2 regions of the Kitasatospora sp. NPDC094019 genome follow, and region 1 is predicted to be linked to the other one. Evidence: riboswitches for the same ligand, from Rfam matches in the RefSeq annotation. Region 1 holds a riboswitch; the other holds the start of a gene.
The links. Region 1 has a riboswitch for glycine ahead of gcvP (aminomethyl-transferring glycine dehydrogenase). Riboswitches for the same ligand answer to the same signal wherever they lie in the genome.

Region 1 (15,610 bases):
CAGGTGATGCTGGAGCCGGAGACGCTCAGTTCCTTGGCGAGCGAGGGCAGGATCGGGACGACCGCCGTCTGCACCACGCTGAACGACAGCATCGCCAGGATGAGGGCCGGCAGGACCCGGGCGCTGCTCGGCTTCTCGGCCGCAGTGGTGGGCTGTGGTGCCTCACTCACGGTTGCTTCCTTCCGTACATAGTGAATGAACTGAAGTAACCATGCCGGGAGATACTTCAATGTGTCAAATATTCATTGGTTAAGCCTTGGTAAAAAGGAAAGACCCCGGCCATGATCGGCCGGGGTCCCACGGTTCCGGGAAGGTCAGGCGAGCGGCCGCAGCGGAGCCGGGCGGCCCTGGTCCTCGACCGCCGGATGGGCGGCCTGACGGGCCGGCGCGTGCGCGGCGGACGGCGCCGGGGTCGACGCGGCCGCCGTGTTGTCGTGGACCTCGACGTGCTCGCGGCGCAGCTCGTCCCGGACCACCTCCTCGGCGGTGTAGCGCTCCACCACCAGGCGGACCCGCTCGATCGGCGCCAGGTACTTGCGGACCACCGGGCGCTCCTCGCGAAGGGTCACCTCCTCCACCGCCTCGGCGATCTCCTTCTCGGTGAGCGAGGCCCGTTCCGCGTCGCCGACCGGCATCCGCTCGACCCGGACCCGCTCGCGGACCACCGCGACCCGCCGCTCCACCGGCTCGCTGGTGACGTACTTGCGCAGCTTGGCGGTGCCCAGCACATGCCATTCGGTGGTGATGTCCAGCCGCTCCTCGCGGCAGGTGATCTCCACCGGGCCGCTCGGGGAGGACGCGGCCGGACCCTCCTCGGGGCGGGCCGTCCCCGCGGCGGGCACGGTGGCCGGGGGCGCCGGGGTGTGCGGACGCTCGGCGGCCTGCTGCGGAGCGGTGGGTGTCGTGGTGGGCAGGGGCGTGGCGAGGGTCCGCACGGGGGCCTCCGGGGCGGGGTCGGACGGCTTGCCGAGGTCGGCGGCCGGGCTCGGGACGGGAGTGGGGGACTGGTGGAGGCCGAGCGGCTTGGCCGGATGCGTGGTGCCCGTGCCGTTGGTCGTGCCGGTGCCGTTGGTGGTGCCGTTGGTGATGTTCGTGCCCTGGGCCGCGGCCGCGCCCACGGCGGCCGTGCCGATCGCGGTGCCCCGGTCGGCGGTGCCCCGGTCGGCGGTGGTGCCGAAGTCGAGATCGGCCGGTTCCGAACCTGAGCCGTCACCCGCCGACGGCCGGCCGTCCACCGGGGTGTCCAGCCCGTAGTAGCGGTAGAGCTGAAGCTCCTGGGCGGGCGACAGGTGCTGGCCGACGCCGAAGTCCGGTGATTCCTTCACCAGGGACTTGTCGTACGGCACCCGCAGCTCGTCGCCGGAGAACTCGCTCGTGGTCAGGGGGACGAAGGCGTCCCGGCCGAAGATGCCGGTCCGCACGGCCGCCCACTCGGGCCGGCCGGTGGCGTCGTCGAGATACACCTCGTCGATGGTGCCGATCTTGTCCCCGTTACGGTCGACCGCCTTGTGGCCGATGAGGTCCCGGGGGTCGATGTCGGTCTGCACTCTTTCCTCCAGTGCGGTGACCCTGCGGAACTCCCGCAGGACGACGGCCGGCCCGCCCAACCCGTCCGCCACTTCACACCAAAAGCCATGAACCGGACCCGCGCGACCGGGGCGGGTCCGGACGGGCGCGGCGCTGCGCCGTCCGGGGCAAGCCGGGCGGGCGGGTCCCGGAGCCGAAGTGACCGGACGCACCCGTGATCGCCGGGCCTCCCGCTGGTACCCTGGGCGCGACCGCCGAGCCCGCGCGGGAGAGTCCCCGGCAGTGGAAACCGCTGGTCGGGGCGCCGAAGGAGCAACTCCTCCCCGGAATCTCTCAGGCATCCGTACCGTGCGGGATAGGTCACTCTGGAAAGCAGGGCAGGAACGCGGGCGAGGGAGCCGGCGGACCCCACCCTCACCGACGGTGCAAGCCGGCGGGGCGTCCCACGGCGCTCCGCGCGGGCGAAGCTCTCAGGTCCCGATGACAGAGGGGGAGGCCTGTCGGGTTCGTCCGACCGGGTCCTCCGCTGTTGTCCGCAGCGGCGAGGGAGCCCGGCGTGCGCACCCCCGCCGGTCCGTGACCAGGAGGCCTCGACCACCATGAACGCCCAGCCGAACTCGGGACGCCCCACCACCCCCGCGACCCTCACCGAGCTCGAACAGGCCAGCCCCTTCGAGAACCGGCACATCGGCCCCGACGCCGCCGCGCAGGAGAAGATGCTGGCCCACGTCGGCTACGGCTCGCTGGACGAGCTGGCCACCGCCGCCGTTCCCGAGGCGATCCGCTCGATCACCGCGCTGGACCTGCCCGACGGCCGCTCCGAGGCCCAGGTCCTGGCCGAGCTGCGCGAGCTGGCCGACCGCAACTCCGTCCTCCGGTCGATGATCGGCCTGGGCTACTACGGCACCTTCACGCCGCCGGTGATCCTCCGCAACGTCATGGAGAACCCGGCCTGGTACACCGCCTACACGCCGTACCAGCCGGAGATCTCGCAGGGCCGCCTGGAGGCGCTGCTCAACTTCCAGACCCTGGTCGCCGACCTGACCGGCCTGCCGACCTCCGGCTCCTCGCTGCTGGACGAGGGCACCGCGGCCGCCGAGGCGATGGCCCTGGCCCGCCGCGTCACCAAGGTCAAGGGCGGCGTCTTCCTGGTCGACGCCGACACCCTGCCGCAGACCGTCGCGGTGATCAACACCCGCGCCGTGCCGACCGGCGTCGAGGTGGTCGTCGCCGACCTCTCCGACGGCATCCCGGCCGAGATCGCCGAGCGCGGCGTCTTCGGCGTGCTGCTCCAGTACCCGGGCGCGACCGGCGCGGTCCGCGACCTCGCCCCGGTGATCGAGCAGGCCCACGGCCTCGGTGCGATCGTCGCCGTCGCCGCCGACCTGCTCGCCCTCACCCTGCTGAAGTCCCCGGGCTCGCTCGGCGCCGACATCGCCTGCGGCACCTCGCAGCGCTTCGGCGTGCCGATGGGCTTCGGCGGCCCGCACGCCGGCTACCTCGCGGTGCGCGCCGAGTACGCCCGCTCGCTGCCGGGTCGCCTGGTCGGCGTCTCGGTCGACACCCACGGCAACCGCGCCTACCGGCTGGCCCTGCAGACCCGCGAGCAGCACATCCGCCGCGAGAAGGCCACCAGCAACATCTGCACCGCCCAGGTGCTGCTCGCCGTGATGGCCTCGATGTACGCCGTCTACCACGGCCCCGACGGCCTGGCCGACATCGCCCGCCGCACCCACCGCTACGCCGCCGCGCTGGCCCAGGGCCTGCGGGCCGGCGGAGTCGAGCTGCTGCACGGCGAGTTCTTCGACACCGTCACCGCGGTCGTCCCGGGCCGTGCCGCCGCGATCGCCGCCGCCGCCCGCGTCAACGGCATCAACGTCTTCCAGGACGGCGAGGACCGGATCTCGGTCTCCACCGACGAGACCACCACCCGCGAGGACCTGGCCGGCGTCTGGGCCGCGTTCGGCGTCGAGGGCGTCGAGGTGGCGGAGAACGCCGAGACCCTGCCCGCCGCGCTGCTGCGCGAGGACGAGTACCTGACCCACCCGGTCTTCCACAGCCACCGTTCCGAGACCGCCATGCTGCGCTACCTGCGCCGCCTGTCGGACCGGGACTACGCGCTGGACCGCGGCATGATCCCGCTGGGCTCCTGCACCATGAAGCTCAACGCGACCACCGAGATGGAGTCGGTGACCTGGCCGGAGTTCGGCCAGCTGCACCCGTTCGCGCCGGTCGACCAGGCCGCGGGCTTCCTCTCCCTGATCCGGGGTCTGGAGCAGCAGCTGGTCGAGGTCACCGGCTACGACGCCGTCTCCATCCAGCCGAACGCCGGTTCCCAGGGCGAGCTGGCCGGCCTGCTGGCCGTCCGCGCCTACCACCACGGCAACGGCGACACCCAGCGCGACGTCTGCCTCATCCCGTCCTCCGCGCACGGCACCAACGCCGCCTCCGCGGTCATGGCCGGGATGCGGGTCGTCGTGGTCAAGACCCTGGTCGACGGTGACGTCGACGTCGAGGACCTCAAGGCGAAGATCGAGCAGCACCGCGACAACCTGTCGGTGCTGATGGTCACCTACCCGTCCACCCACGGCGTGTACGAGACCCAGATCACCGAGATCTGCGGCCTGGTGCACGAGGCCGGCGGCCAGGTCTACGTCGACGGTGCCAACCTCAACGCCCTGGTCGGTCTCGCCAAGCCGGGCAAGTTCGGCGCGGACGTCTCGCACCTGAACCTGCACAAGACCTTCTGCATCCCGCACGGCGGCGGCGGCCCCGGCGTCGGCCCGGTCGCGGTGCGCGCGCACCTCGCGCCGTACCTGCCGAACCACCCGCTGCAGCCGGAGGCCGGCCCGGCCACCGGTGTCGGTCCGATCTCGGCCGCCCCGTGGGGCTCGGCCGGCATCCTGCCGATCTCCTGGTCCTACGTCCGGCTGATGGGCGGCGAGGGCCTCAAGCGCGCCACCCAGGTCGCGGTGCTGAACGCCAACTACATCGCCAAGCGGCTGGCCCCGCACTTCCCGGTGCTCTACACCGGCCCCGGCGGCCTGGTGGCGCACGAGTGCATCATCGACCTGCGCCCGCTCTCCAAGGAGACCGGCGTGACGGTGGACGACATCGCCAAGCGCCTGATCGACTACGGCTTCCACGCGCCGACCATGTCGTTCCCGGTGGCCGGCACGCTGATGATCGAGCCGACCGAGTCCGAGGACCTGTACGAGATCGACCGGTTCTGCGACGCGATGATCGAGATCCGGGCCGAGATCGAGAAGGTCGGCTCGGGCGAGTGGGACGCCGAGGACAACCCGCTGCGCAACGCGCCGCACACCGCCGCCACCCTGGCCGGCGACTGGGCGCACGGTTACTCGCGGCAGGAGGCGGTCTTCCCGGCCGGCGTGAACCCGGCGGACAAGTACTGGCCGCCGGTCGGCCGGATCGACGGCGCGTACGGCGACCGGAACCTGGTCTGCTCCTGCCCGCCGATGGACGAGTACGGCGTCTGATTCCGGTGTGCCGTCCGGGACCGGACGGCGGACGGAACCGCATGCGACAGGGCCCCGGCGGTGTTTCCGCCGGGGCCCTGCCCCGTGGTGCGCCTGCGGTGTTCCGTGATACTCGGCTGCGGCTGCGGCTGCGGCTGCGGGCCCGGGGCGGTCGGTGCGGCCGGGGAGCGGTCGGTGCGTCGCGCCCCCGGGTCGGTCCGGCGGTTCAGACCGCGCTGGCGGCCGGACGGCGCGGGGCGATCACCCGGCCGTCGGGCAGCAGCTCGCCGGTGTCCTCGAAGAGCAGGACGCCGTTGCAGAGCAGGCTCCACCCCTGTTCCGGGTGACAGGCCACCGGGACGGCGGCCTCGCGGTCCTCGGACTCGGCCGACGGACACTCAGGACGGTGCTGGCACATACGTACCCTCGCTTCGCTCCGCGATCCTCCCCGTGATGCGGTGCCGCCGGATGGCCGTCGGGCGCCGCCGCGGTGGTCGGATCCTGTCCGGCGCCGGGCCAGGTGTGGACCGGCGCTCAAGTGGGTAGGACAGGAGGTCCTTCCACGCTGGTTCCCAGTGTCGGCATCCCGGGACCCGCGCGCAGCGATTTCGTGACACGCGCCACAACCCCCGGCCATAGATCACCCGTTCAGGTGGTGAGCGGCCGGAATCCAGGCCGAACGGGCCATCGGTCGGACGGTCCGTTCGGGCCATGCCGGATGACCTGAACGGGTAGGGCCGGACGGGTGAGCCGAGCGGAGCCGACGACGGTCAGAGCGCCCCGGAGGCGAGCCGGGTCGGATCGGCGGGGGCGCCGAGGAGCACCGGACGGGCGATCGGGGAGCGGGCGATCGGACCTCGGGCCAGGACCGGCAGCAGTTCGGCGGCCGGGTGGGCGCGGTGCGCGGTGACCCCCATCGGCGCCGGGGCCAGCGGGATCAGCAGATCGGCGCCGGGACCGCCGTCCGGACTGTGCAGCCAGAGCGCCGTCGCGTACTGGCCCGGGAAGGTCAGCAGCCTCGGCTGGCAGCGGGTCCGGGAGGACTGCGCGAGCTGCCACGCCTGGCGCAGCGCTCTGACGGTCGAGTCCAGGTACGGGCCGGCGGTGAAGTGCGAGAAGGAATGGCCCTCGGCCCCCTGCACCACCTCGGCCGCCGCCGCGACCTCGGCGCCGTCCTTGATCAGGAAGCGCCACCCGGTCCGGCGGGCGGCGGCGAGTTCGGCCCGCGGCCCGTCCAGGACGTGGACGGCGAGTGGGTGCGCGGGGAGGAGCGGCCCGGTCGGACGGCGCAGCGCGGCGGCGGCGGGCTGGCGCAGCGCTGTTTCCGAGTCGAGCGCGGCGAGCACCGCGCGCAGGGCACTGGGCGGGGGCTGGGGGGTCTGCAGAGTCATGGCAAGGTCGCCTCTCCGTGCGAGATCGGCGTGCGAGTGCGGCATACCGGCATGGCGGGTGCGTCGACGGTGACGGAAACCTGGGCCTTGTCCGGTTGGGCAGGATCGCGGTGCCGGCTCGGCCGCCGTCCTCGGATCCCGGGCGACGGCGGACCGCGCCGTGGCGCAGTGCGAATTCTACTCGAACAGGTGCGCAGGGTGACCTGTTTATCACAGGCGGTGGCGTCGGGCAAGTCGGCAGTTGAGCTGAAACGACGTCAGTTCCCTTGCATTGCAAGCCATTCGAAGCCTTCGGGTATCGATCTTCGGGGTGGGCATGATGCTTGCACGGTCGAGGGCCGGCCGGCTCAGGAGGAGGGGACCATGGGCGAGAAGGTCGTGGCGACTCGCGCGGAACTGTCGGACCGGCAGATGTACCGCCGCAAGCTCCAGTCCTGCCTGGAGACGCTCGGCCGCATGCTCCGTGAGGACCGTTTCGACCGCCCGAAGGCCGTGATGGGCCTGGAGATCGAGCTCAATCTGGCCGATGAGCAGGGCCTTCCGGTGCTGAACAACGCGCAGGTGCTCACCTCGATCGGCTCCGCCGACTTCCAGACCGAGCTCGGCCGCTTCAACATCGAGGTCAACATCGCACCGCACCGGCTCGGCGGACACGTCTTCGAGGAGCTGCGCGAGGAGATCGACACCGGCCTGCGCTACGCCGACCGGCGGGCCGGGGAGGCCGGCGCGCGGATCGTGATGGTCGGCATCCTGCCGACCCTGGAGCTCGACCACACCGGGCTCGACGCGATGTCCCACAACCAGCGGTACAGCCTGCTCAGCGACCAGATCCTGGCCGCCCGCGGCGAGGACATCACCCTGGACATCGAGGGCGTGGAGCGCCTCGAACTGGACTCGATCACGATGGTCGCCGAGGCCGCCGCGACCTCGCTCCAACTCCACCTCCAGGTGACCCCGGAGCGCTTCGCCTCGGTCTGGAACGCCGCCCAGGCGATCTGCGGGCCGCAGCTCGCGCTGGGCGCCAACTCGCCCTTCCTGTTCGGCCGGGAGCTGTGGCGGGAGACCCGGCCGGTGCTGTTCCAGCAAGCCTGCGACACCCGTTCGGCGGAACTCAAGGCCCAGGGCGTGCGGCCGATCACCTGGTTCGGCGAACGCTGGGTGGACTCGGCCTACGACCTGTTCGAGGAGAACCTGCGGTACTTCCCGGCGCTGCTGCCGATCTGCGACGACGAGGACCCGGCGAAGGTGCTGGCCTCCGGCGGGGTGCCGCGGCTCGCCGAGATGCGGCTGCACAACGGCACCATCTACCGCTGGAACCGGCCCGTGTACGACGTCAGCGGCGGCGTGCCGCACCTGCGGGTGGAGAACCGGGCCCTGCCGGCCGGGCCGACGGTGGCCGACACGCTCGCGAACGCCGCCTTCTACTACGGCGTGGTGCGGGTGCTGGCCGAGCAGTCCCGCCCGATCTGGACCAGGCTGCCGTTCGAGCTGGCCGACGAGAACTTCCGCCAGGCGGCCAGGTACGGGATCGACGCGGTGTTCCAGTGGCCCCGCTCCGGCCGGACCGGGCGCGGCGGCGGGCCGAGCACGATCTCCGCCGTCGACCTGGTGCTCAACGAGCTGCTGCCGATGGCCTACCAGGGGCTGGACGCGTGGGGCGTGGAGCCGGCCGACCGGGACCGCTACCTCGGCATCATCGAGCAGCGCTGCCTGCGCCGGACCAACGGCGCGGCCTGGCAGAGCGCGACCTTCCACCGGCTGCGCGAGCAGTACGGGACGGACCGGCCGAGCGCGCTCGCGGCGATGACCCGGCGCTACATGGAGCACATGCGCGGCGGCGAGCCGGTGCACACCTGGCCGGTCGGGTAGGGCGCGCCTCCGGACCCGCCACCACCTCCGGATTCCCTCCGGATCCGCCACCGGGTCCTCGCCGGGGCCCGCGCGGCGGGCTGTGGAAGGATGACCGCTCCGGTCCGCCGCCGTCGTCCGCCGGCGGCCGGAGCACCGTCCGTCCGCCGCCGTCCGCGCTGGAGCACCCCCGTGACGACCGTTCCCACCGCACCGGAGACCGCGAAGCCGACCCGCCGGCTGCTCGGTGTGGAACTGCTGACCGTGCTCGGCCTCTCGCTCGGTGCGAGCGGTGTCGCCGCGCTGATCAGCTTCACCGGCTCGCTCACCGAGACCCTGAAGCTCGGCCAGCAGGTGGCCACCCTGAACGGCTCGCGCGCGCCCGGCCGACCCTGGCTCGACCTGGTCTGGCAGCTCTACTACATCGGCCGCGGGCTGATGCCGGTCGTGCTGGTCGGCTACCTGCTGGTCCGCGAGGGCGTGTCGCTGCGGATCCTGGGCTTCGACCTCGGGCAGAAGCTGCGCGACCTCGGCCGCGGCGCGGCCGTGGCGGCGGCGATCGGCGGCTCCGGACTGGTGCTGTACCTGGGTTCGCAGGCGGCCGGCTACAACCTGACGGTCGCGCCGTCCGGGCTGCCGGACGTCTGGTGGCGGATCCCGGTGCTGGTCCTCTCGGCCTGGCAGAACGCGATCCTGGAGGAGGTCGTCGTCCTCGGCTACCTGCTGCGCCGGGTGACGCAGCTGGGCTGGACGTGGCCGGCCGCGCTGGTGGCGAGCTCGCTGCTGCGCGGTTCGTACCACCTGTACCAGGGGGTCGGCGGGCTGGTCGGGAACATCGTGATGGGTGCGGTGTTCTGCCTGCTGTACCGGCGGTGGGGGCGGGTGATGCCGCTGGTGGTGGCGCACGCGCTGATCGACACGGTGGCGTTCGTCGGGTACGCGCTGCTGGCCGGGCACGTCGGCTGGCTGCCCACCGCCTGAGCCGGGCCGGCCGTTGCCCCAGCTGGAGGTCAGCCGGCCGCCCGGCGCCTGACCGGGGCCGTCGCGCCGGGCCGGGGCGGCCGGGACAGCAGCCGGTCCACATGGCGCCGTTCGAGCCCCTCGCCGGGGTCGATCGGCAGTAGTACCCGGTCGCGCCGCCAGAGCGAGCCGCGCACGAGCCGGGGCGGGATGACGTCGTCGATCCAGGCGAAGGGGCGGCCCGCCGCGTAGCGCAGCAGCGGGGCCCACTTGCGCGCGGAGAACAGCTCCATCAGCGGGACGCGCGGGTCGCCGGGCTGGGGGACGTAGCCGGTGAAGCGGACGAAGGGCAGCTCGGGCAGGCCGAGCGCCGGTGAGATGTGACTATTGGCATGCTCCTCCCAAGTAGTGGCCCAGACCAGTTCGTAGGTCCCGGCCAGTTCGCGCAGCCAGCTGCCGTGGCGGGCGGAGAGCAGCACGGTGTAGCCGAGCAGGGGGTGGGTGTCGAACCCCGCTCCGGGGTGGGGGCAGACCGGGTTGAGCACGCCGTCGACGTCCAGGAACAGCAGTGGCTTCGGCATCGGGCGCCCCCCAGGTCTCGTGCGTCGTCACCTGGTCGGACGATCCGGGGCCCCCGTCGGTTGCCCGCCGGAGGGCGCGTACGGGGGCGCACCGGGGGCGCTCGCAGCGGACCCGGCGTGCTGCGGTGGGCCGGGCTCAGGCGGCCGCAGCGGGCTCCTCGGCGGGCTTCGCCAGGGCGTCGGCGGGAGGCCCGGCGGCGGGAGGCCCGGCTGGGCGCCGGGAGAGCCGGCGGACCTGTGGCTCCAGCAGGACGGCGACGCTGAGCACCAGGGAGGCCACCGCGCAGGACCATAGCGCGCCGGACAGGCCGAGCAGGTCGGCGGCCGGGCCGGCCAGGGCGGCGCCGAGCGGCGCCAGCGAGAGCGAGCCGAGTTCGTCGTAGGCGGCGACCCGGGAGAACGCCTCGGCCGGGATCTCCTGCTGCAGCGCGATCATCCAGTTGACGCCGAAGACGGTCACGCCGACACCGGAGAGGAACATCGCCGCGCAGAGCACCGGCAGCGGGGCGGACACCGCCAGCGCCAACGCGGGCACGCCGAACAGGAACACCCCCCAGTTGCCGACCAGCAGGATCCGGCGCGGCTGCCAGCGGACCATCAGCACGCCGGTGGCGACCAGGCCGACGCCGTAGGCCGCCATCGCCAGGCCCCAGTCGCGGGCACCGCCGAGCCGCTCCTTCGCCACGGCCGGCCCGTACACCGCCTCGACCGCGCCCACGCAGGCGACGAGCATCGAGAACTGGAGCACGATGACCCAGAGCCAGCGGCGGGAGGAGAACTCGTGCCAGCCCTCGCGCAGTTCGCGGAGCATGCCGCCGCCCTCGGCCGGGGCGGTGGGGGCCTGCGGTTCGAGCAGGAAGCGCAGTGCGGCGGCGGCCAGGAAGCAGGCGGCGTCCAGGGCGAGCACCCATCCGGCGCCGACCGCCGCGGTCAGCGCGCCGCCGAGGGCGGCGCCGCCGATCTGCGCGCCGTTGAAGCCCGTCCGGTAGACCGCGAAGGCCCGGGCGGCGTGCTCGGGGGTGACGCTCTCCAGGATCATGCCGCCGGAGGCGGGGGAGTAGAAGGCGTAGCCGGCGCCGGCACCGGCCGAGAACAGCATCAGCTGCCAGAGCGTGGGCTCGCCGGTCAGGACCAGGAGGGCGAGGGCGCCCTGGGAGACGGCGCTGAAGAGATTGGCGCCGACCATGACGTGATGGCGCGGCAGCCGGTCGGCCAGCGCGCCGCCGATCACCAGCAGCAGGACGGTGGGCAGCAGCCTGGCCGCGGTGACGTAACCGATGTCGGCGGTCGAGCCGCCGCCGTCGAGGATCGCGAACGCGGTGGCGATGGGGGCGCCGGCGTTGCCGAGCCCGCTGACCACGGTGGCGGCGGTCTGGATCCGGAAGTTGCGGCTCGCCCAGGCGAAGCGGCCGGCGGGCGGGGGCGGGGGTTGGCTCTGCACTCCGCGACTATGCCGGGGCGGTTGGTCCGTGTCCATCCGATTACCGGACCGGCGCCGGGGCGCGCCCGGGGTTCAGCCGAGGTGTCCCCAGAGAAAGGTCAGGGTGCGCTTCCAGGCGATCGCCGCCTGCAGCGGGTCGTAGGTGCCGAGCGCGTTCTCCTCGTTCATGAAGGCGTGCCCGGCCGGGTAGAAGTGGAACTCCGGTCGGACGTCGGTGGCCTCGCCGATCCTGATCGCCGCCTCGTCGACGGCGGCCATCGGGAGGAACCGGTCGTGCTCCCCGTAGTGGCCGAGCACATGGGCGGTCAGGCCCCGGTACTCGAAGTCCGGATCGGGCGGCAGGCCGTAGAACGGGACCGCCGCGGCCACCCGGTCGCCCTCGGCGGCGGCCAGCAGCAGGGCGAAGCCACCGCCCATGCAGAAGCCGACCACGCCGACCGCGTCACCGACCACGCCCTCCAGGCCGAGCAGCAGGTCGACCGCGCCGCCGAGGTCCCGTACCGCCTGCTCGACCGGCAGCTCGCGCTTGAGCCGGGCCGCCTCGGCGCTGTCGTGGGTCGTCGCGCCGCCGAAGAGGTCCGGTGCGAGCACGGTGAAGCCCTCGGCGGCGAACCGGTCCGCGACCTCGGCCAGGTACGGGGTCAGGCCCCACCACTCCTGGACCACCACCAGGCCGGGGCCGACGCCCTGGGGCGGACGGGCCAGGTATCCGTGGGCCTCGCGGCCACCGCTGGGGAAGGTGACGTTCTGCCGGGAGCCGCCCTGGTCAGGCATGGCTTCCTCTCGGGGGACGGGCCGCCGGGCGCGGCGGCACGGCGGCGGGTCGGGGCCGGTGGGGTGTCGGGGCCGGTGAGGGTGCCCGGTCGTGCGCGCGGAACGTGCGGGCGGGGGTCGGTCGGGGCCGTCGGGTTCTCGGCCGGGCGGATGGTCGGCCGGGCGGGTGGTCAGCCCATCTCCTCCAGGGCGCGGCCCTTGGTCTCCTTGATGCAGAAGGCCACGAACGGGATGGAGAGCAGCGCGAAGGCGGCGTAGATGACGTAGGTGGCCGAGAGGTTCCAGTCGGCGAGGTCCGGGAAGCTGACGGTGATCGCCCAGTTGGCGATCCACTGGGCGGAGGCGGCGACCGACAGCGCGAGCGCGCGGATCCGGTTGGGGAACATCTCGCCGAGCAGCACCCAGACCACCACGCCCCAGGAGAACGCGAAGCAGAACACGAAGACGTGCGCGGCGACCAGCGCGACCGTCGCGTAGGTGTTCTCCAGGGTGGCGGAGTCACCGGTGCCCTGCCGGTAGGAGAACGCCCAGGCGGCGGTGGCCAGGGCGAGGGCCATCCCGGCCGAGCCGGCCAGGGCGAGCGGCTTGCGGCCGATCCGGTCGACCAGGGCCATCGCGATCACCGTGCCGACCACGTTGACGATCGAGGTGGAGAGGCTGATCAGCAGCGAGTTCGACTCGTTGATGCCGACCGACTGCCACAGGAAGGAGGAGTAGTAGAAGATCACGTTGATGCCGACGAACTGCTGGAACACCGAGGCGCCGATACCGACCCAGACGATCGGCAGCAGCCCGAACCGGCCGCCCAGCAGGTCCTTGAGCCGGGGCTTGTGGGCGGACGACAGCACCGAGTGGATCTCGGCCACCCGGGCGTCGAGGTCGACGCCCTCGCCCTCGACCTCCAGCAGTACCTTGCGGGCCTGCTCCTCCCGGTTGTCGGCGATCAGGAACCGCGGCGACTCCGGAATGGACATCGCCATCAGCCCGTAGACCAGGGCCGGGATCGTCTCCACGCCGAGCATCCACTGCCATGCCTGGATGCCGCCGAGGTGGCCGGTGGACTCGCCGCCGGCGGCCTGGTTGAGCGCCCAGTTGGCGAGCTGGGAGACGGTGATGCCGAGCACGATCGCCATCTGCTGGAACGAGGCCAGCCGGCCCCGGTAGGCGGTCGGGGCGACCTCGGCGATGTACGTCGGCGCGATCACCGAGGCGATGCCGATCGCCACGCCGCCGATCACCCGCCAGGTGGCCAGCAGCTCCAGGTTCGGCGGGAACATCGAGCCGATGCCGCTGACCGCGAACAGCGACGCGGCCAGCAGCATGGTGCGCACCCGGCCCAGGTGGTCGGCGAGCCGCCCGGCCACGACCGCCCCGGCCGCCGAGCCGAGCAGGGCGATCGCGACCACGAAGGCCGTGGTGCCGTTGCCGACCCCGAAGTGCTTCTGGATGCCCGTCACCGCTCCGTTGATCACGGCGCTGTCGTAGCCGAACAGGAAGCCGCCCATCGCGGCGGCGGCCGAGATGAAGACGACGTGCCCGAGGTGCGCCTCGCCGGATGCCGGATGGGTCTGGGTCCTGGACACGCACGCTCCCCGGGTCGACGGTCCCGTCCGCGCGGCCGAGCGGGCAGGGTTCGGCTCACATTCGACCAGGGCCCGGGCGGCGACGCCTCGCCGAATGGGCCGAACGGGTGACGGAGCGTCAGTCGCGCACCCGGTTGGGGGGAACGGGCGCCGTCCGCGCGGGGGAGCGGCGGGCGTTGCGGCGCAGCAACTGGACGCGGGCCCCGGCGTCCGCGCCCCGGTTCCGCTCGGCGAGCCGGTCGGCCGTCGCGTACTGCTCGGTGGCCGGCTTCTTGTCGTCGTACTTGAACTTGGCGCGGACCTCGCGGACGGTCAGGCGCAGCCCGGTCAGGCCGGGGAGCAGCCGGGCGAACTCCCCCTCGCCCGGGGTGACCCGGACGTCCGGGCGCTCCGGCTGGAAGTGGGCCAGCTGGCGGTTGAGGATCTCCGCCTTGTCGGTCGGGTCGCTGACGAGCGAGGCGGTGGCGTGGAAGTGCACCGAGGCGTAGTAGCTGGTCGGGGTGCCGGGCTCGCCGCGCCAGTGGCCGGGGGCGAAGGCGTAGTCGTCGGTGACCGCGAGGGTCACCTCCGGGTCGGCCCGGACCGCCGTGAGCAGGGGGTTCGGGGCGGCGAGGTGGAGCAGGATCTCGCCGCGGTCGGCGTCCAGCAGGAAGTGGGTGGGGACGAGGACCGGGCCGTGGCCCGGCCCGCCGTTGGCGGCGAGCAGGCCGAAGTCGCGGCCCTCGGCGAGCCAGGCGCGCCATTCGGCCTCGTCGCCGCGGTCCCAGGAGCGGATCAGCATCGGGGCTCCCGGTCAGCCGGCGGAGCGGGTGGAGCCGGGCGAGGCGGTGGAGTCGTCGGCGTCGGGGGCCGGCGCGGGGGCGGGGCTCGGGGCGGTGAGCGCGCGCAGGTTCGCCGGGAGCGGCACGGTGGTGGAGGCGTCCGGCCGGGGCGTGCCGTAGCCGGTGGTGACCGGGACCAGGCCGGACCAGTAGGGCAGGTCGAGGTCCTCGGCGTCGTCGGCGGCGAGGTCGGTCCGGCGCTTGGCGGAGACCTCGTCGAGGTCGAGCCGGATCACCGCGGTGGCGGCGAGTTCCTTGGCGTTGGCGGGGCGGACCTCGGCGGAGCGGCCGGGCACCACCTGGTCGACCAGGGCGTCCAGCGCGACGCCCAGTTCCTCCGGGTCGGTGACCTGGTGCGCGGTGCCGTGCGCCACCACCGAGCGGAAGTTGACCGAGTGGTTGAACGCCGACTTGGTCAGCACCAGCTCGTCGACCAGGGTGACGGTGAGGCAGATCCGCAGGCCCTGCTCGCCCCGGGCGCCGCGCAGCGGCCGACTGCCGGTGGAACCGTGCACGTAGAGTCGGTCGCCGACCCGGGCGTGGATGGTGGGCAGCACGACGGGCGCGCCGTCGACGACGAAGCCGAGGTGGCAGAGGTAGGTGGCGTCCAGGACCGCGTGGATCGCCTCGCGCTCCCAGGTGGCCCGGTCCTTGTAGCGGGTGGGGGTGGTGCGCGGGGTGCGGGCGTAGGACGTGTCGTGGTCCGGTTCGGTCGACATGACAACCTCTATGTACTAGTGCATACTCTGTTTTGTGCTAGGAGACTATCGGATGACCGGTCGGCGTGCCAGCGAGATTGCGGCCGAGATCGAGCGGGGCGTCAGCGGCGGACAGCTCCCCCCCGGGACGTCGCTGCCCCCGCTGCGCGACCTGGCGGCCGAACTCGGCGTCAATCCCAACACCGTCGCCGCCGCCTACCGGCTCCTCCGCGACCGGGGCGTGATCGAGACCGCCGGCCGCAGGGGCAGCCGGATCCGCCCGCGCCCCGCCCACACCCCGCGCGACGAGATCCGGCTGCCCGTCCCGGCGCACGCCCGCGACCTCTCCGACGGCAACCCCGACCCGGCGCTGCTGCCCGACCTCACCCCGGCCCTCGCCGCCGCCGCCGATGCCGCCCGCCGCGAACCGGTCCGTTACGGCGACCCGACCGCCGACCCCGCACTGCTCGCCCTGGCCGGCGCGGCCTTCGCCGCGGACGGACTCCC
Region 2 (15,610 bases), on a different contig from region 1:
GCGAGCACGCGCAGGCGGCCGCTGGCGGACGGAGCGGTGGGGGCACCCGGGAAGTCAGTCATGATGACTCCAAGCGTACGTGGTGCCGTCCGGCATTCCGCCGGGGCCGTTCGGCCGGAAGGGCTCAGCGCCGGACGGCCGCGAGGCCGGCGTTGCGGGCGCGCTGGACGGCCGGGGCGATGGCCTCGGCGAGGGCGGTGACGTCCTCGCGGGTGGACGTGTGGCCGAGCGAGAACCGCAGCGAGGCCCGGGCGAGCAGCGGATCGACGCCCATCGCCAGCAGCACGTGGCTGGGCTGCGGGACGCCGGCCGAGCAGGCCGAGCCGGTGGAGCACTCGATGCCGCGGGCGTCGAGCAGCATCAGCAGCGCGTCGCCCTCGCAGCCGGGGAAGGAGAAGTGCGCGTTGGCGGGCAGCCGCCCCTCCCCCGCCGGGTCGCCGTTGAGCACCGCGTCCGGGACGGCGGCGTGCACGGTCGCGACCAGTTCGTCCCGCAGCGCGCCCAGGGTGAGGGCGTGCTCCTCGCGGCGTTCGACGGCGATGGCGGCGGCGGCCGCGAAGCCGGCGGCGGCGGGCGCGTCGAGGGTGCCGGAGCGGACGTCGCGCTCCTGGCCGCCGCCGTGCAGCAGCGGGACGGGCGTGGCGCCGCGCGACAGCAGCAGCGCGCCGATGCCGAACGGGCCGCCGATCTTGTGGCCGGTGACGGTGAGCGCGGTGAGGCCGGAGCCGGCGAAGGAGACCGGCACCTGACCGAGCGCCTGCACCGCGTCGGCGTGCATCGGGATGCCGTACTCGGCGGCGACGGCGGCGAGTTCGGCCACCGGCTGGACGGTGCCGACCTCGTTGTTGGCCCACATGACGGTGACCAGGGCGACCGAGCCGGGGTCGCGTTCGATCGCCTCGCGCAGCGCCGCCGGGTGGACCCGGCCGAGGGCGTCGACCGGCAGGTAGTCGACGGTGGCGCCCTCGTGCTCGGCGAGCCAGTGCACGGCGTCCAGCACCGCGTGGTGCTCGACGGGGCTGCACAGCACCCGGGTGCGTGCCGGGTCGGCACCGCGGCGGGCCCAGTACAGGCCCTTGACGGCGAGGTTGTCGGACTCGGTGCCGCCGCCGGTGAGGACGATCTCGCTGGGCCGGGCGCCGAGCGAGTCGGCGAGCGACTCGCGGGACTCCTCGACCACGCGGCGGGCCCGGCGGCCGGCCGCGTGCAGGGAGGAGGCGTTGCCGACGACCCCCAGGTGTGCCGACATGGCGGCGATCGCCTCGGGCAGCATCGGCGTGGTCGCCGCATGGTCCAGGTATGGCATAACCATCCGATTGTAGTGGTCCTCCGGCCTGCGCCGGACCGGTGCGACCGGTGCGGCCGGGCGCACCGCACCGATCCGGCCACCGGACGCCGGTCACCGGGGTGCTGCCCCTCGGGGCAGCCCAGGTACGGGGAACGGGCCACGAACGGTTAGCCTGACGGCCACCACCACACGGCCTCACGGCCATCACCACGCGGCCCGGCGGCCATCGCCACGCGGCCCGGACACCACCGCCACGCGGCCCGGACACCACCGCCACGCGGCCCGGACACCACCGCCACGCGGCCCGACGGCCACCGCCACGCCGCGCGGCCGGACCCAGGAACGGAACCAGGAACGGGGAACGCGATGTCGCAGTCGGTCGATCGGGCGCTGACCCTGCTCGGCTCGCTCGGCGACGGGCCGGTCACCCTGGAGCAGGCCGCCGGCTCGATCGGGGTGCACAAGTCCACCGCCCTGCGGCTGCTGCGCACGCTGGAGGAGCACGGCTTCGTGCACCGGCTGTCCGACCGCCGCTACCGGGTGGGCGGCCGGGTGCTGTCGCTGGCCCAGCGGGCGCTCCAGGAGATCGACGTCCGGCAGGTCGCCGCGCCCTACCTGGCCGCGCTGAACGAGCGCTGCGGCTGCACCGTGCGGTTGGCCGTGCTGCAGGACGACGAGGTGCTGTACCTGGACGAGCTGGCCGGCCGCTGGAGCGCCGATCCGGGCCGGCCGGACCGGATCGGGCGGCGGGCGCCGGCCGCCGGGACGGCGATCGGCCGGGTGTTGCTGGCCGGGCTGGCGCCGGACGGCCCGGCGGCGGACGGGCTGGCCGAGGACCTGGCGGCGGTGCGCCGGCGGGGCTGGGCGGCGGAGTCGGCCGAGCACCGGGAGGCGGTCACCTGTGTGGCCGCGCCGGTGGCGGGCAGCGACGGACGGGCGGTCGCGGCCTGCGCGATCTCGGCGCCGGCCGACCGGATGCCGCCGGCCGAGCTGCTGCGGCTGGTGCCGGAGCTGCTCTGCACGGCGGAGGCGGTCTCGCTGGCGTACGGCGGCTCGCCTACTCCTCGCTGGTGCGAGAACCGTTGCGGTGCCAGGCCCGCGGCGCGCGCCAGCCGTACTTGAGGGCGAGCATCCGCAGGCCGAACGCGGTCAGCGCGGCGGCGGTGCCGGTGGCGGCGGTGAGGCTGTCGAGGGCGATCAGCACGGCGACCAGGGCGGCGCCGACGAGGGCCGGCACGGCGTAGATCTCGCGGTCCCAGCGCAGCAGCGAGGGGAGTTCGCCGGCCAGGACGTCGCGCATCACGCCGCCGCCGGCGGCGGTCACCATGCCGAGGGCGACCGAGGAGACGGCGCCGAGCCCGAAGTCGTGCGCCTTGGCGGTGCCGGTGACGCAGAACAGGCCGAGGCCGAGCGCGTCGAGGGTCTGCACCGCGCGGTTGATCCGCTCGACCTCGGGGTGCAGGAAGAAGACCACCAGGGCGGCGCACAACGGGGTGACGAAGTAGCCGAGGTTGCTGAACGCGGCCACCGGGGTGGCGCCGATGACGAGGTCGCGCATCACTCCGCCGCCGAGCGCGGTGACCTCGGCGAGGACACAGATGCCGAAGATGTCCATGTTCTTGCGGACGGCGAGCAGCCCTCCGGAGAGGGCGAAGACGAAGATGCCGACGAGGTCCAGCGACTGCTGCACGTCGGAGGGGAAGATCTGCGAGGTCACCGCACCAGTGTGACCCGGCCGGGCCTCCCCTCCGACCGTACGGTCAGACGGAGGCCCGGGCCCCGTCACCGGTGACGGCGTTCTCCGGGAAGTGGCAGGCCACCTGGTGGCCCGCGGTCGCGACGGCGAGCGGCGGTTCCTGGGTGGCGCAGATCTCCTGGGCCTTCCAGCAGCGGGTGCGGAAGCGGCAGCCGCTGGGCGGGTTGATCGGCGAGGGCACGTCGCCCTTGAGCAGGATCCGCTCGCGCCCGGCGCGCTGGCGCCGGCGCGGGTCGGGCACGGGGACGGCCGACATCAGCGCGGTGGTGTACGGGTGCATCGGGCTGCGGTAGAGCGAGTCCCGGTCGGCGATCTCGACGATCTTGCCGAGGTACATCACGGCGACCCGGTCGGAGACGTGCCGGACCACCGAGAGGTCGTGCGCGATGATCAGGTAGGTCAGGCCGAGCTCCCGCTGGAGGTCGTCGAGCAGGTTGACCACCTGGGCCTGGATGGAGACGTCCAGGGCGGAGACCGGCTCGTCCGCGACGATCATCCGGGGCCGCAGGGCGAGCGCCCGGGCGATGCCGATGCGCTGGCGCTGGCCGCCGGAGAACTCGTGCGGGTAGCGGTTGTAGTGCTCGGGGCTGAGCCCGCACAGCTCCAGCAGTTCCTGGACGGCCTTCTTGATCCCGCCCTCGGGCGCGGCCTTCTGCAGCCGGAACGGCGCGCCGACGATGGTGCCGACGGTGTGACGCGGGTTCAGCGAGGAGTACGGGTCCTGGAAGATCATCTGGATGTCGCGGCGCAGCGGCCGCATCGCCCCGACGCCCAGATGGGTGATGTCCTTGCCCTCGAACTCGATCGTCCCGCCGGTCGGCTCGTCGAGCCTGGTGACCAGCCGGCCCATCGTCGACTTGCCGCAGCCGGACTCGCCGACGACACCCAGGGTCTCACCGGCGTTGACCGTGAAGTCGATGCCGTCGACCGCCCGGACGGCGCCGCTCTGGCGCCGCAGCAGACCGCTGTGGATGGGGAAGTGCCGGGTCAGACCGGTCACCCTGAGCAGCGGCTGCCGATCGGGGGCGGGCGCCGGCGCGGGGATGGTCGCCGCCTGAGTGTCCGTCATCGGTTCTCTCCAGAAGGGTGGTACGAGTCCGGGCTCACAGCAGGGGCGCGATCTCTTCGGTGAAGATGCGGTGCCGCTCGGAGAGCGCGAGGTGGCAGGCGGCGTGGTGGCCGGGCGCGACCTCGGTGAGTCCCGGGGTCTCCTCGGTGGAGCGTCCGCCGGTCAGCGCCGCGTAGGGGCAGCGCGGGTGGAAGGCGCAGCCGGACGGCACGTTGATCAGGCTGGGCGGGGTGCCCTTGACCGGCACCAGTCGCTCCTGGAGCTCCCGGTCGAGGCGCGGCATCGAGCCCAGCAGGCCCCAGGTGTAGGGGTGTTCCGGGGAGTCGAAGAGGGTCTCGGCCGGGCCGCGCTCGACGCACTTGCCGCCGTACATGACGAGGATGTCGTCGGCGAGCTCGGCGACCACCCCGAGGTCGTGGGTGATGATGATGACCGCCGAGCCGAACTCCTCCTGGAGGTCCCGGATGAGGTCCAGGATCTGCGCCTGCACGGTGACGTCCAGGGCGGTGGTGGGTTCGTCGGCGATCAGCAGCGAGGGGTCGTTGACCAGGGCCATGGCGATCATGGCGCGCTGGCGCATGCCGCCGGAGAACTGGTGCGGGTAGTCGTCGACCCGGCGGTCGGGCTGCGGGATGCCGACCCGGTCGAGCATTTCGACGGTGCGGGCGCGGGCCTGCTTCTTGGTCGCCTGCGGGTGGTGCACCCGGTACGCCTCGACGATCTGCTGCCCCACCGTGTAGTAGGGGTGCATCGCGGTCAGCGGGTCCTGGAAGATCATCGCCATCTCGCGGCCGCGCAGCTCCCGGACCCGGTCCGGCCCGGCGGCGACGAGGTCCTCGCCGTCGAGGCGGATCTCGCCGGTGATCCGGGCCCGCTTGGAGCGGTGCAGACCCATGATGCCGAGCGAGGTGACGGACTTGCCGGAGCCGGACTCGCCGACGATGCCGAGGGTGCGGCCCTTGGCGAGGTCGAAGCTGACCCCGTCGACGGAGCGGACCAGGCCGTCGTCGGTGTCGAAGTGGATCCGCAGGTCCCGGACGGAGAGGTACGGGTCCCCTCCGGCCGGGGCGGCCGCGCGGGCCGGGGTCTTCTGGAGCTCGGTCACGACAGCCTCACCCGGGGGTCGACAGCGGCGTACAGGAGGTCAACCACGAGGTTGCAGAGGACGATGAAGAAGGCGGCGAGCAGCGTGGTGCCGAGGATCTTCGGCAGGTCGTTGTCGGAGATCGCCTGGACGGCGAACTGGCCGACGCCCTGGAGCGAGAACACCTGCTCGGTGATCAGCGCACCGCCGAGCAGCAGACCGAGGTCCATGCCGAAGATGGTGACGATCGGGGTCAGCGCGGCGCGGAGTCCGTGCCGGGTGACGACCTTGCGCTCGGCCAGGCCCTTGGCCCGGGCGGTGCGGATGTAGTCCTCGCTCATCGTCTCCAGCATGCCGGCGCGGGTGAGCCGGGCGTAGAGGGCGGAGTAGAGGAAGGCCAGCGAGATCCAGGGCAGGATCAGGTTGCGGGCCCACATCAACGGGTCGTCGGTGAAGTTGACGTACTGCAGGTTGTCCAGGATCGGCCACTCGTAGCTGAACACCGTGAGCAGCAGCGCGCCGGTGAAGAAGACCGGCAGCGAGACGCCGGCGAGGGCGATGCCCATCGAGATCCGGTCGAAGATCGACCGCGGCCTGAGGGCGGAGACGACGCCGGTGGCGACACCGGAGACCAGCCAGAGGCTGGCCGCGCCGATGGCGAGCGACAGCGTGACCGGGATCCGCTTGGACAGCTCGGGCCAGACCTCCAGGTGGTTCTTGAAGGAGTAGCCGAAGCAGGGCACGTGGCAGGTGGCCGGTTCCGGGCCGAACTTGTACTCGGCGCCGCTGACCAGACCCTTGAGGAAGTTCCAGTACTGGGTGTACAGCGGCTGGTCGAGGCCCAGGTTCTTCTTGACCGCCGCGATCGCGTCGGGAGAGGGGTTCTTCCCGATGTACTGGGTGGCCAGCTGGTCGACCGTCTCGCCGGCGAGGCGCGGGAGCAGGAAGAAGATCGCGAAGGTGACCGCGCTGACGACCAGCAGCAGCACCGCCGCGGCGAGGATCCTGCGGATGATGTAGGCAAACACAGTTGGTCGGCTCCGGCCGCCCGCCGCCGTCCGGGGTCCTCCGGACGGCGGCGGGCGAACCGCTGCCTTCACCTGCCTTCAGGGATGCGGAGCCAGGCTCTTACTTGGTGGTGCCGATGTTCAGGTAGTCGTACTCACCCGAGAAGGCCGGCGTGGACGCGAGGTTGGTGGCGTTGTCCGGGCGGTACAGGAAGACCTTGAAGTCGGTCAGCGGAACGTAGACCGCCGCCTCCATGACCTTCTTGTCGATGTCGCCGTAGATCTTCTCGCGGGCGGCCCGGTCCGGGTTGGTGGCGGCGTCGTCGAGCAGCTTGTTGACCGCCGGGTCGTTCAGCGAGGCCAGGTTGCTGTTGCCGGAAGCCTTGATCGCGCGGCCGTCGACGATCTGCTGCAGGAAGCCGTAGCCGGTCGGCCAGTCGGCGCCCCACTGCATCATCATCAGACCGATGTTGTGCTCCTTGGCGAACTTCGGAGCGCCGGCGCTGTCCGCCAGGTACTTGCCCTGCGGGAACTGCTGGATCTCGGCGTTGATGCCGACCTTCTTCAGCGCGGCCTGGATCGAGGTGGCGGCGGCGACCTCGGTGGCGCGCTCGGTGCGGGCGGAGAGGACGGTGGTGATGCTGTCCTTGCCGCAAGCCTTCAGCGCGTCCTTGGCCTTGGCCTCGTCGCCCTTGTTGTCCTTGGTCTCCCAGACGTTGAAGTCCTGGTGGCCCGGGATGTCGGGCGGGAGCACGGTGTTGGCGACCTGGCCGCGGACGGGGCCGCCGAGCGCGGTCTGCACCGAGACCTTGTCGACCGCGTACTGGACGGCCTTGCGGCACTCGATGTTGTCGAACGGCGCGACATCGGTGTTGATGGCCATGTAGACCAGACGGCCGCCGTAGGCGTTGTCGGTGTTGGCCTTCAGCTTCGGGTTCTGCAGGATCTGCGCCTGGGTCTGCGGGTCGACACCGCCACCCACCAGGTCGACCTGGGCGTTGCCGGCCAGCAGGTCCTTGTCGATGGTGGCCTGGTCGATGTTCATCCGGAGCACGATCTTGTCCGGCAGCTGCTTGCGGATCGGGTCCGTGCTCGGGTCCCAGTTGGTGTTCGGGACCAGGACGGCCTGCTTGCCGTCCTCGTAGGACTCGAACTTGAAGGAGCCGGAGGAGACGATCTTCTTGACGTACTCGGCGCCGGTGTCCTTGGCCTGCGGGACCGGAACCGTCTGCGGGGCGCTGACCAGGTAGTCGAAGTCGGCGAAGGCGTGCGTCAGGTGGAAGACGATGGTGGTGTCGTCCGGGGTCTCGATCGACTTCAGGTCGCCGGTCTTGTCCTTGTACGGACCCTCGTACGGCGTGGGGTTGTCGACCAGCAGCTCCTTGAAGTACGTCGGGCCGTTGGAGTTCACGTCCGGCGCGAAGTTGGAGCGCTCGACGGCGTACTTGACGTCCTTCGAGGTGATCGGGGTGCCGTCGTCGTACTTCAGGCCCTTGCGCAGCTTGTACGTCCAGCTCAGGCCGTCCGCGCTGACCTGGCCGAGCGACTCGGCGAGGTCCGGGACGAGCTTGTTGCCCGCCTCGCCGGCGCCCGGCTGGAAGGTGGTGAGCGGACGGCCGTACAGACGCGAGAAGTTGTAGATGTACGCGTAGTACGTGTTGCCGGGGTCGAGCGAGTCCGGGGTGCCCTTCATCTCGAAGGTGACCGTCCCGCCCTTCTTGTCGGAGGCGTTGACGATGCCCTTGGTGGCCGCATTGGCACCGGAGCCGCCGGCGGCCTCGGTGCCGGAGCCGGTGGGCTTGGCGTCGGTGCTCTTCGAGCTGGACGAGCAGCCGGTGACGACCAGGACCGCGGCAGCGGCCGCGGCGGTCAGCGCGACGGTACGGGACCTACGCATGGTTGAGATCAACCCCTTGAGGAAGTGTTGGCCGAACGAGGGATCCTGACGCGGCGTCAGTTGCTCTTGGGATCGAGGGCGTCACGCAGCCCGTCGCCGAGCAGGTTGAAGGCGAGTACGGTGACGAAGATCGCCAGACCGGGGACCACCATGTACTGGGGGTCCACCTGGTAGTACCGGATCGCGTCCTGGAGCATGCCGCCCCAGGACGCCTGCGGGGGCTGGATGCCCACGCCGAGGAAGCTCAATCCGGCCTCGAAGAGGATGTTGGTCGGGATCAGCAGGGTCGAGTAGACCAGGATCGGACCGACCAGGTTGGGCAGCAGCTCCTTGAAGAGGATGAACGGCCCCCGGGCGCCCAGGCTCCGGGCCGCGTAGACGAACTCGCGCTCACGCAGCGAGAGGGTCTGTCCGCGCACGATCCGGCCCATGTAGGGCCAGTTGAAGAAGCCGATCACGAAGATCAGCACCATGATGTGCAGCGGGAGGCCGTGCAGGCCGAACGCGCCGCCCTGCAGCGAGGTCGAGATCGCGATCGCGAACAGCAGCAGCGGGAAGGCGAGGAAGACGTCCATCACCCGGCTGATCAGGGTGTCCACCCAGCCGCCGTAGTAGCCGGCCATGATGCCGAGCACGGTGCCGATGGTGTTGGACAGCACGGTCGCGCCGAAGGCGACCAGCAGGGAGACCCAGGAGCCCTCGATGACACGGGTCAGCAGGTCACGGCCCTGCAGCGGGTCGACGCCGAGCGGGTGGTCCCAGCTCATGCCGCCCCAGTCGCCGAACGGCAGACCGCCGAGGTCGGCGTCCAGGAGGTCCTGGTTGAGGGCGTCGGGATCCAGGCCGAAGGCCGATTCGATCGGCTTCGCCAGCACGGCGAGCAGGATCAGCAGGATCACCACGACGCCGCCGACCAGGGCGGCCTTGTCCCGCTTGAAGCGGGTCCAGGCGATCCGGCCGAGCGAGCGGCCCTCGATCTTCTTGGCCGGACTCGCGGCGGCGTCTGCCTCCGGTGCGTTGCCGGCGGTCTTGATGGGTGCGGTCATGGTCAGTTCGGTCCCCTCGCCGACGGTGGCCGGCCCACGGGTGCCGGGCACCGGGATCGGCGGCGCGGCTGGTGCGGACGTGCTTGGGTGCGGACGTACGGAGGTACAGGAGCGGAGTGCTTCCAGCGGTACGACTGGCTCAGTACTGCTGCCACGCGGGATGGGCGTCACGTGGATCATGCGGTCCGCCAGCGCGTTCGCCCTTGTGGGACGCCAACCACGCGCGGCGGGCTGTTGCAGAACTCTCTGCCATCCGAACTGGCTTACGCCAGCCCTGACCACCGACAGATGCCCAACTGTGATCTGTCCGCATGCACCTCCCAGGTCATCGGCATATCCCTCTTCACACAGCTGTAACAGCCATGTCAAGATGTCTTCCTGCGATTCGGGGAGAACGTCCGAAAAAACGTCGAAACCGGCCTGACGGAATGTCAAGCCGGTTTCATGGAAGGGCATCCGGCGCGCCGGTCCGGAGGCCCGTGCCGGGCCGCCCCCGGCCGCCCCCGGTCAGCGACCGGGGTAGCCGGGCCACGGCTGCTGCGGCGGCGGCTGCTGCCCCGGCCAGCCCGGACCCGGCGGCTGGGTGCCGTAACCGAAGCCCTGCCCGTGGGCGGGACCCTGCTGCGAGGCGTACGGCGGCGGGGGCACCGGCGGGTACGGGCCGGTCTGCGGACGGCCGTGCCCGGCCGCCTCCCGGTCGTAGAACGGGCGCGCGTGGGCCCGCATCCACAGTGCCACCGGGTCGAACTCGTCCGCCATCGCCACCGTCGAGACCGCCAGCCCCTCCGGCGCGACCGCGATCGCCCGCTGCATCAGCGCCCGCACCGCCTCCACCGTGGGCGGCGAGCTCTCGTACAGCTCCAGTCCGATGGCGAGGTACGGCTCGCCCACGGACGGCCGCACCCAGGCCCGGCGCAGCGCCCGCACCGAGCGCACCTCGGCCGCCTGCCGCTCCAGCAGCGCGAAGAACTGCTGGGCCGGCACCTGTGGCTCGCTCAGCTTCAACGGGCCGGCCGGCAGCCGGTCCAGCCCCGCGGCCACCCGGCGCAGGTCCGCCCACGGCACCCCGACCCCGCCACCGGGGGCGTGCGGGTTCAGCCAGAGCCCCCAGCGGGTCCGGTACAGCGAGGCCGCGATCTCCCGGCCCGAGATCACCTCGTGCGCCCGCGCCCAGCCGGAGGCCGCCAACTGCTCGGGCGAGGTGACGGCCGGCGCGTAGCCGTGGCCGCTGATCTCCATGTTCCCGTACTGGGCGTCGGCGCTGCCCGGCGTGCCGTGCCACAGCAGCATCCAGACCCGGCCCTCGGCGAGCGCGTTCAACATCGTCTCGTATGCCTCGTAGCGCTCCGGCGCCACCTCGCGCAGGGCGCGCTCCAGCGCGCCCGGATCCGGGCGTCCGGTGGGCGCCTGGCCCCAGGGCCCCGGTGCGCCGCCAGCTACCGATCCCGCACTCATGCGCCCACCTCGTTGCGCCTCTTCGTTCCTCGTCCGTCACCGGCGGCCCGGCGGCCGTCAGGACGCACCTTATGGGGCGCCGCCGACCACCGCCACGCCGACGTGCCAGGGCCCGCGCCGCTCCCCACCGCTCCCCCGTCCGCGCCCGGCCCTACAGGCACCGGACGGACGGCCGGGGTCCGGCTCAGCCCCGTACGTGGAAGGGCGCGACCCGGTTCAGCATCCATTCGACCACCGGGTCGTCCGCGAGGTCGAGCAGTACGAGGTGGACGCCGCCGGGCAGCGGCGCGGTTCCCAGCGCGCGCCCCAGCGCCTCGTTCACCGCCCCCGGGTCGGCCGGGGCCGCCGGGTCCAGCTGGACACCCACGAACATCACGGTCGGCTCGCCCTCGACACTGGCCAGCGCCCGCCGGGCGGTCAGCACCCCGGGCAGCAGTGCCAGTTCGGCACGGCAGGCGGCCAGGAACAGCTCCGGGTCCTCACCCGGCACCGGCTCGCGCAGCGCCACCCGGCCCCCGGACGGCGCGTCCTGGACGGCGTCCCAGCGGTCCTCGCGCGGCCCGCGGCGCAGCTCGGCCACGCCCTCCGGCGGAACCGGGATGCCCACCGGGGCCTCGGGGTTGACGGCGATGCCGACGCCCAGCGGCAGGCCGCGGGCGAACTCCCACACCGGCGCGACCGCGAACGCCATCCCCGGCGCCTGCTGCCGCAGCACCTCCTGCGAGGAGAACACCGGGACATAGGGGCCGCCGGCCAGTTCCAGGGTCGGCAGGTCCAGCGCCCGCCCCTGCGGGTCGCCGCCGGACGGCAGCGGGATCCACACCTGGCTGCGCGCCAGCACCTCGATCACCCGCGGGGTCGCGCCCGGGTCGCCGAGCGCGGCGGTGAGCACCTGCTCCAGCTCGTTGGCCGGCCACGAACCGCCCGCCGGCGCCGACTGCGCCCCGCCCCAGCCCTGCTGCTCCACCGGGTTCCCCATCCGCCGCTGTACCGCCCTCCGCTCGCCGTTCCCGCAGCCTAGCGTCCGGGCGCGGCGGAGCGGGACGCGGAACGCGACAGAGAACGGGGAGGGACCTGTGAGGCAGCCCCCTCTCCCGCCATCGGTGCGGACGTGCCATGATGTGCGCGTCTGCGGTGGCATCCACCCAGCCCCTCCAACTCCATACCGGCCGCTCGAACCCGCGCGGGAGAGTCCGGAGTGCCCCGTCCTGGCGGCACAGCCGGCGCCGAAGGAGCAAGTCCTCCCCGGAATCTCTCAGGCCCCCCTACCGCACGGGTTAGGCAGATCTGGAAAGCGGCGCACGGCCCTGCCGTCCGCCCACCCACGGTGCAAGCCGCCATGCTGTCCTGTTACAGGGCAGTGGCCGGTGAAGCTCTCAGGTACGACGACAGATGGGGAGACCCAGCCGCCGCATGCCCGCGCGCAGGGTCCGCCGCCCCCTGCAGGGCCGGTCCCGGCGTGCGCACCCCTGAGTGCCCCGACCGAGGAGTTCCTGGCCATGTCGTCCCTCCGCCTCACCGCGCTCGACGCGCTGCACCGCGCCCTCGGCGCCACCATGACCGACTTCGCCGGCTGGGACATGCCGCTGCGCTACGGCAGCGAGCGCGAGGAGCACCTCGCCGTCCGTACCAGGGCCGGGCTGTTCGACCTCTCCCACATGGGCGAGATCACCGTCACCGGCCCGCAGGCCGGCGAGATGCTGGACCACGCCCTGGTCGGCTTCGTCTCCGCGCTCGGCGTGCTGCGCGCCCGCTACACCATGATCTGCGCCGAGGACGGCGGCATCCTGGACGACCTGATCGTCTACCGCCTGCGCGAGGACGCCTTCCTGGTCGTCGCCAACGCCTCCAACGCCCAGCTGGTGCTGGACGAGCTGATCGCCCGCGCCAAGGGCTTCAACGCCGTCGTCTCCGACGACCGCGACGCCTACGCGCTGATCGCCGTCCAGGGTCCGGAGTCCACCGCGATCCTGGCCGACACCACCGAGGCCGACCTGCCCGGCCTGAAGTACTACGCGATCCTCCCGGCCCAGGTGGCCGGCCGCGACGTGCTGCTCGCCCGCACCGGCTACACCGGCGAGGACGGCTTCGAGATCTTCTGCAACCCGGGCGACGCCGAGCAGATCTGGCAGGCGCTGACCGCCGCCGGCGCCGAGCGGGGCCTGATCCCCTGCGGCCTGTCGTGCCGCGACACGCTGCGCCTGGAGGCCGGCATGCCGCTGTACGGCCACGAGCTGTCCACCGGGCTGACCCCGTTCGACGCCGGCCTCGGCCGGGTGGTGCGCTTCGACAAGACCACCAACGAGGGCGCCTTCGTCGGCCGCAAGGCCCTGGAGCGGGCCGCCGCCGAGGCCGAGGCCAACCCGCCGCGGGTCCTGGTCGGCCTGGTCTCCGACGGCAAGCGGGTGCCGCGCGCCGAGTACACCGTGGTCTCCGCCGACGGCGCCCCGATCGGCGTGATCACCTCCGGCGCGCCGTCCCCCACGCTGGAGAAGCCGATCGCGATGGCCTACGTGGACGCGGCCCACGCCGCGCCGGGCACCACCGTCGCGGTGGACGTGCGCGGCAAGCACGAGCCGGTGCAGGTCGTGGCGCTGCCGTTCTACAAGCGCGCCCGCTGACGCCGCTCCCCCACCTTTCCCTCGCGAGGCTCGTCCGCCCCTCGGGCCGCTTCGTCGTACCCGCTTCCCATCCTGGAGAATGACGCCATGAGCAACCCCCAGCACCTTCAGTACACCGAGGAGCACGAGTGGCTGACCACCGCCGAGGCCGGTGAGGTCGCCACGGTCGGCATCACCAAGCACGCCGCCGACGCCCTCGGCGACATCGTCTACGTGCAGCTGCCCGCGGTCGGCGACACCGTGTCCGCCGGTGAGACCTGTGGCGAGCTGGAGTCGACCAAGTCGGTCAGCGACCTGTACTCGCCGGTGACCGGCGAGATCACCGAGGTCAACGACGCCGTCGCCGACGACAACAGCCTGGTCAACAGCGACCCGTTCGAGGGTGGCTGGCTGTTCAAGGTCCGGATCGAGTCGACCGGCCCGCTGCTGAGCGCCGACGAGTACAGCAAGCTCACCAACCCCTCGGCCTGAGCCACCCACGGGGCGGCCCGCCCGCGGCGGCCGCCCCGCCCGCCGGCCCTCCTCCCTCTCACTCCCGGGAAGACCCCACCATGACGGTTCTGAACCAGTCCCTGCACGCCCTCGACCCGGAGATCGCCGCCGCGGTCGACGCCGAGCTGCACCGCCAGCAGACCACCCTGGAGATGATCGCCTCCGAGAACTTCGCCCCGGTGGCGGTCATGGAGGCCCAGGGCTCGGTCCTGACCAACAAGTACGCCGAGGGCTACCCCGGCCGCCGCTACTACGGCGGCTGCGAGCACGTCGACGTGGTCGAGCAGATCGCGATCGACCGGATCAAGGCCCTGTTCGGCGCCGAGCACGCCAACGTCCAGCCGCACTCGGGCGCGCAGGCCAACGCCGCCGCGATGTTCGCGCTGATCCAGCCGGGCGACACCATCCTGGGCCTGTCGCTGGCCCACGGCGGCCACCTGACCCACGGCATGAAGATCAACTTCTCCGGCAAGCTCTACAACGTGGCCGCGTACCACGTCGACGACAAGACCGGCCAGGTCGACATGGCCGAGGTCGAGCGCCTGGCCAAGGAGCACCGGCCGAAGCTGATCATCGCCGGCTGGTCCGCCTACCCGCGCCAGCTCGACTTCGCCGCGTTCCGCCGGATCGCCGACGAGGTCGACGCGCTGCTGATGGTCGACATGGCGCACTTCGCCGGTCTGGTCGCGGCCGGCCTGCACCCCAACCCGGTGCCGTACGCCGACGTGGTCACCACCACCACCCACAAGACCCTGGGCGGCCCGCGCGGCGGCGTCATCCTCTCCAAGGCCGAGTGGGCCAAGAAGATCAACTCCGCGGTCTTCCCCGGCCAGCAGGGCGGCCCGCTGGAGCACGTCATCGCCGGCAAGGCCGTCGCCTTCAAGGTCGCCGCCTCCGAGGAGTTCAAGGAGCGCCAGCAGCGCACCCTGGACGGCGCCCGGATCCTGGCCGAGCGCCTGCTCCAGGCCGACGTCGCCGAGGCCGGCGCGACCGTGCTCTCCGGCGGCACCGACGTCCACCTGGTCCTGGTCGACCTGCGCAACAGCGAGCTCGACGGCCAGCAGGCCGAGGACCGGCTGCACGAGGTCGGCATCACTGTCAACCGCAACGCGATCCCGAACGACCCGCGCCCGCCGATGGTCACCTCCGGCCTGCGGATCGGCACCCCGGCGCTCGCCACCCGCGGCTTGGGCGCCGAGGACTTCCGCGAGGTCGCCGACATCATCGCCGAGGCCCTGAAGCCGGCCTTCGACGAGACCGTCGCCGACGCCCTGAAGGCCCGGGTCACCGCCCTCGCCGACAAGTACCCGCTGTACCCGAACCTGTAGGTCCCTCCTGTTCGGCCGCGGGTGACCGGGCTCACGCCGCCCGGACACCGGGGATTCCGGGGCACCGCGCACACTGGAAGGTGCGCGCGGTGCCCCGACCCGTGTCGGTCGCCCGACCCACCACCTCCGCCACTGCCGTCCCTCCCTCCCTGCCGGCACCACCCACGAGACCAGACAAGGACGTCACTCCGTGGCCATCAGCGTCTTCGACCTCTTCTCCATCGGCATCGGCCCGTCCAGCTCCCACACCGTCGGCCCGATGCGCGCCGCCCGGATGTTCGCCCGCCGCCTGAAGTCCGAGGCCCTGCTGACCGAGGTGACGGCCGTCCGGGCCGAGCTGTTCGGCTCGCTGGGCGCCACCGGCCACGGCCACGGCACGCCGAAGGCCGTCCTGCTCGGCCTGGAGGGCTACTCCCCGCGCACCGTGGACGTCGACCGGGCCGACCTCGACGTCGAGCGGATCACCGCCGAGAAGCGGCTCAACCTGCTCGGCACCCACGCCATCGACTTCGACCGCGACACCCAGCTGGTGCTGCACCGGCGGCGCTCGCTGCCCTACCACGCCAA

Region 2: another riboswitch for glycine. It lies ahead of gcvT (glycine cleavage system aminomethyltransferase GcvT); the one in region 1 lies ahead of gcvP (aminomethyl-transferring glycine dehydrogenase).

What each region holds. Positions count from the first base shown of each region.
Region 1 is NZ_JBIWIF010000016.1:13,922-29,531, forward strand. It holds gene ACIQ9P_RS29365 (MFS transporter) at 1-170, opposite strand, end outside; gene ACIQ9P_RS29370 (PRC and DUF2382 domain-containing protein) at 315-1,547, opposite strand; glycine riboswitch at 1,783-1,886, shown strand; gene gcvP (aminomethyl-transferring glycine dehydrogenase) at 2,127-5,027, shown strand; gene ACIQ9P_RS29380 (DUF5999 family protein) at 5,233-5,424, opposite strand; gene ACIQ9P_RS29385 (hypothetical protein) at 5,777-6,397, opposite strand; gene ACIQ9P_RS29390 (glutamate--cysteine ligase) at 6,761-8,266, shown strand; gene ACIQ9P_RS29395 (CPBP family intramembrane glutamic endopeptidase) at 8,438-9,226, shown strand; gene ACIQ9P_RS29400 (HAD domain-containing protein) at 9,256-9,786, opposite strand; gene ACIQ9P_RS29405 (MFS transporter) at 9,923-11,227, opposite strand; gene ACIQ9P_RS29410 (dienelactone hydrolase family protein) at 11,300-12,001, opposite strand; gene ACIQ9P_RS29415 (sugar porter family MFS transporter) at 12,172-13,584, opposite strand; gene ACIQ9P_RS29420 (FMN-binding negative transcriptional regulator) at 13,703-14,365, opposite strand; gene ACIQ9P_RS29425 (pyridoxamine 5'-phosphate oxidase family protein) at 14,378-15,124, opposite strand; gene ACIQ9P_RS29430 (aminotransferase class I/II-fold pyridoxal phosphate-dependent enzyme) at 15,159-15,610, shown strand, end outside.
Region 2 is NZ_JBIWIF010000005.1:488,366-503,975, reverse strand. It holds gene mnmA (tRNA 2-thiouridine(34) synthase MnmA) at 1-62, opposite strand, end outside; gene ACIQ9P_RS14630 (cysteine desulfurase family protein) at 125-1,306, opposite strand; gene ACIQ9P_RS14625 (IclR family transcriptional regulator) at 1,655-2,410, shown strand; gene ACIQ9P_RS14620 (trimeric intracellular cation channel family protein) at 2,346-3,005, opposite strand; gene ACIQ9P_RS14615 (ABC transporter ATP-binding protein) at 3,049-4,113, opposite strand; gene ACIQ9P_RS14610 (ABC transporter ATP-binding protein) at 4,148-5,218, opposite strand; gene ACIQ9P_RS14605 (ABC transporter permease) at 5,215-6,225, opposite strand; gene ACIQ9P_RS14600 (ABC transporter substrate-binding protein) at 6,326-8,101, opposite strand; gene ACIQ9P_RS14595 (ABC transporter permease) at 8,158-9,147, opposite strand; gene ACIQ9P_RS14590 (enhanced serine sensitivity protein SseB C-terminal domain-containing protein) at 9,655-10,602, opposite strand; gene ACIQ9P_RS14585 (enhanced serine sensitivity protein SseB) at 10,787-11,581, opposite strand; glycine riboswitch at 11,777-11,883, shown strand; gene gcvT (glycine cleavage system aminomethyltransferase GcvT) at 12,102-13,223, shown strand; gene gcvH (glycine cleavage system protein GcvH) at 13,311-13,694, shown strand; gene glyA (serine hydroxymethyltransferase) at 13,775-15,043, shown strand; gene ACIQ9P_RS14565 (L-serine ammonia-lyase) at 15,234-15,610, shown strand, end outside.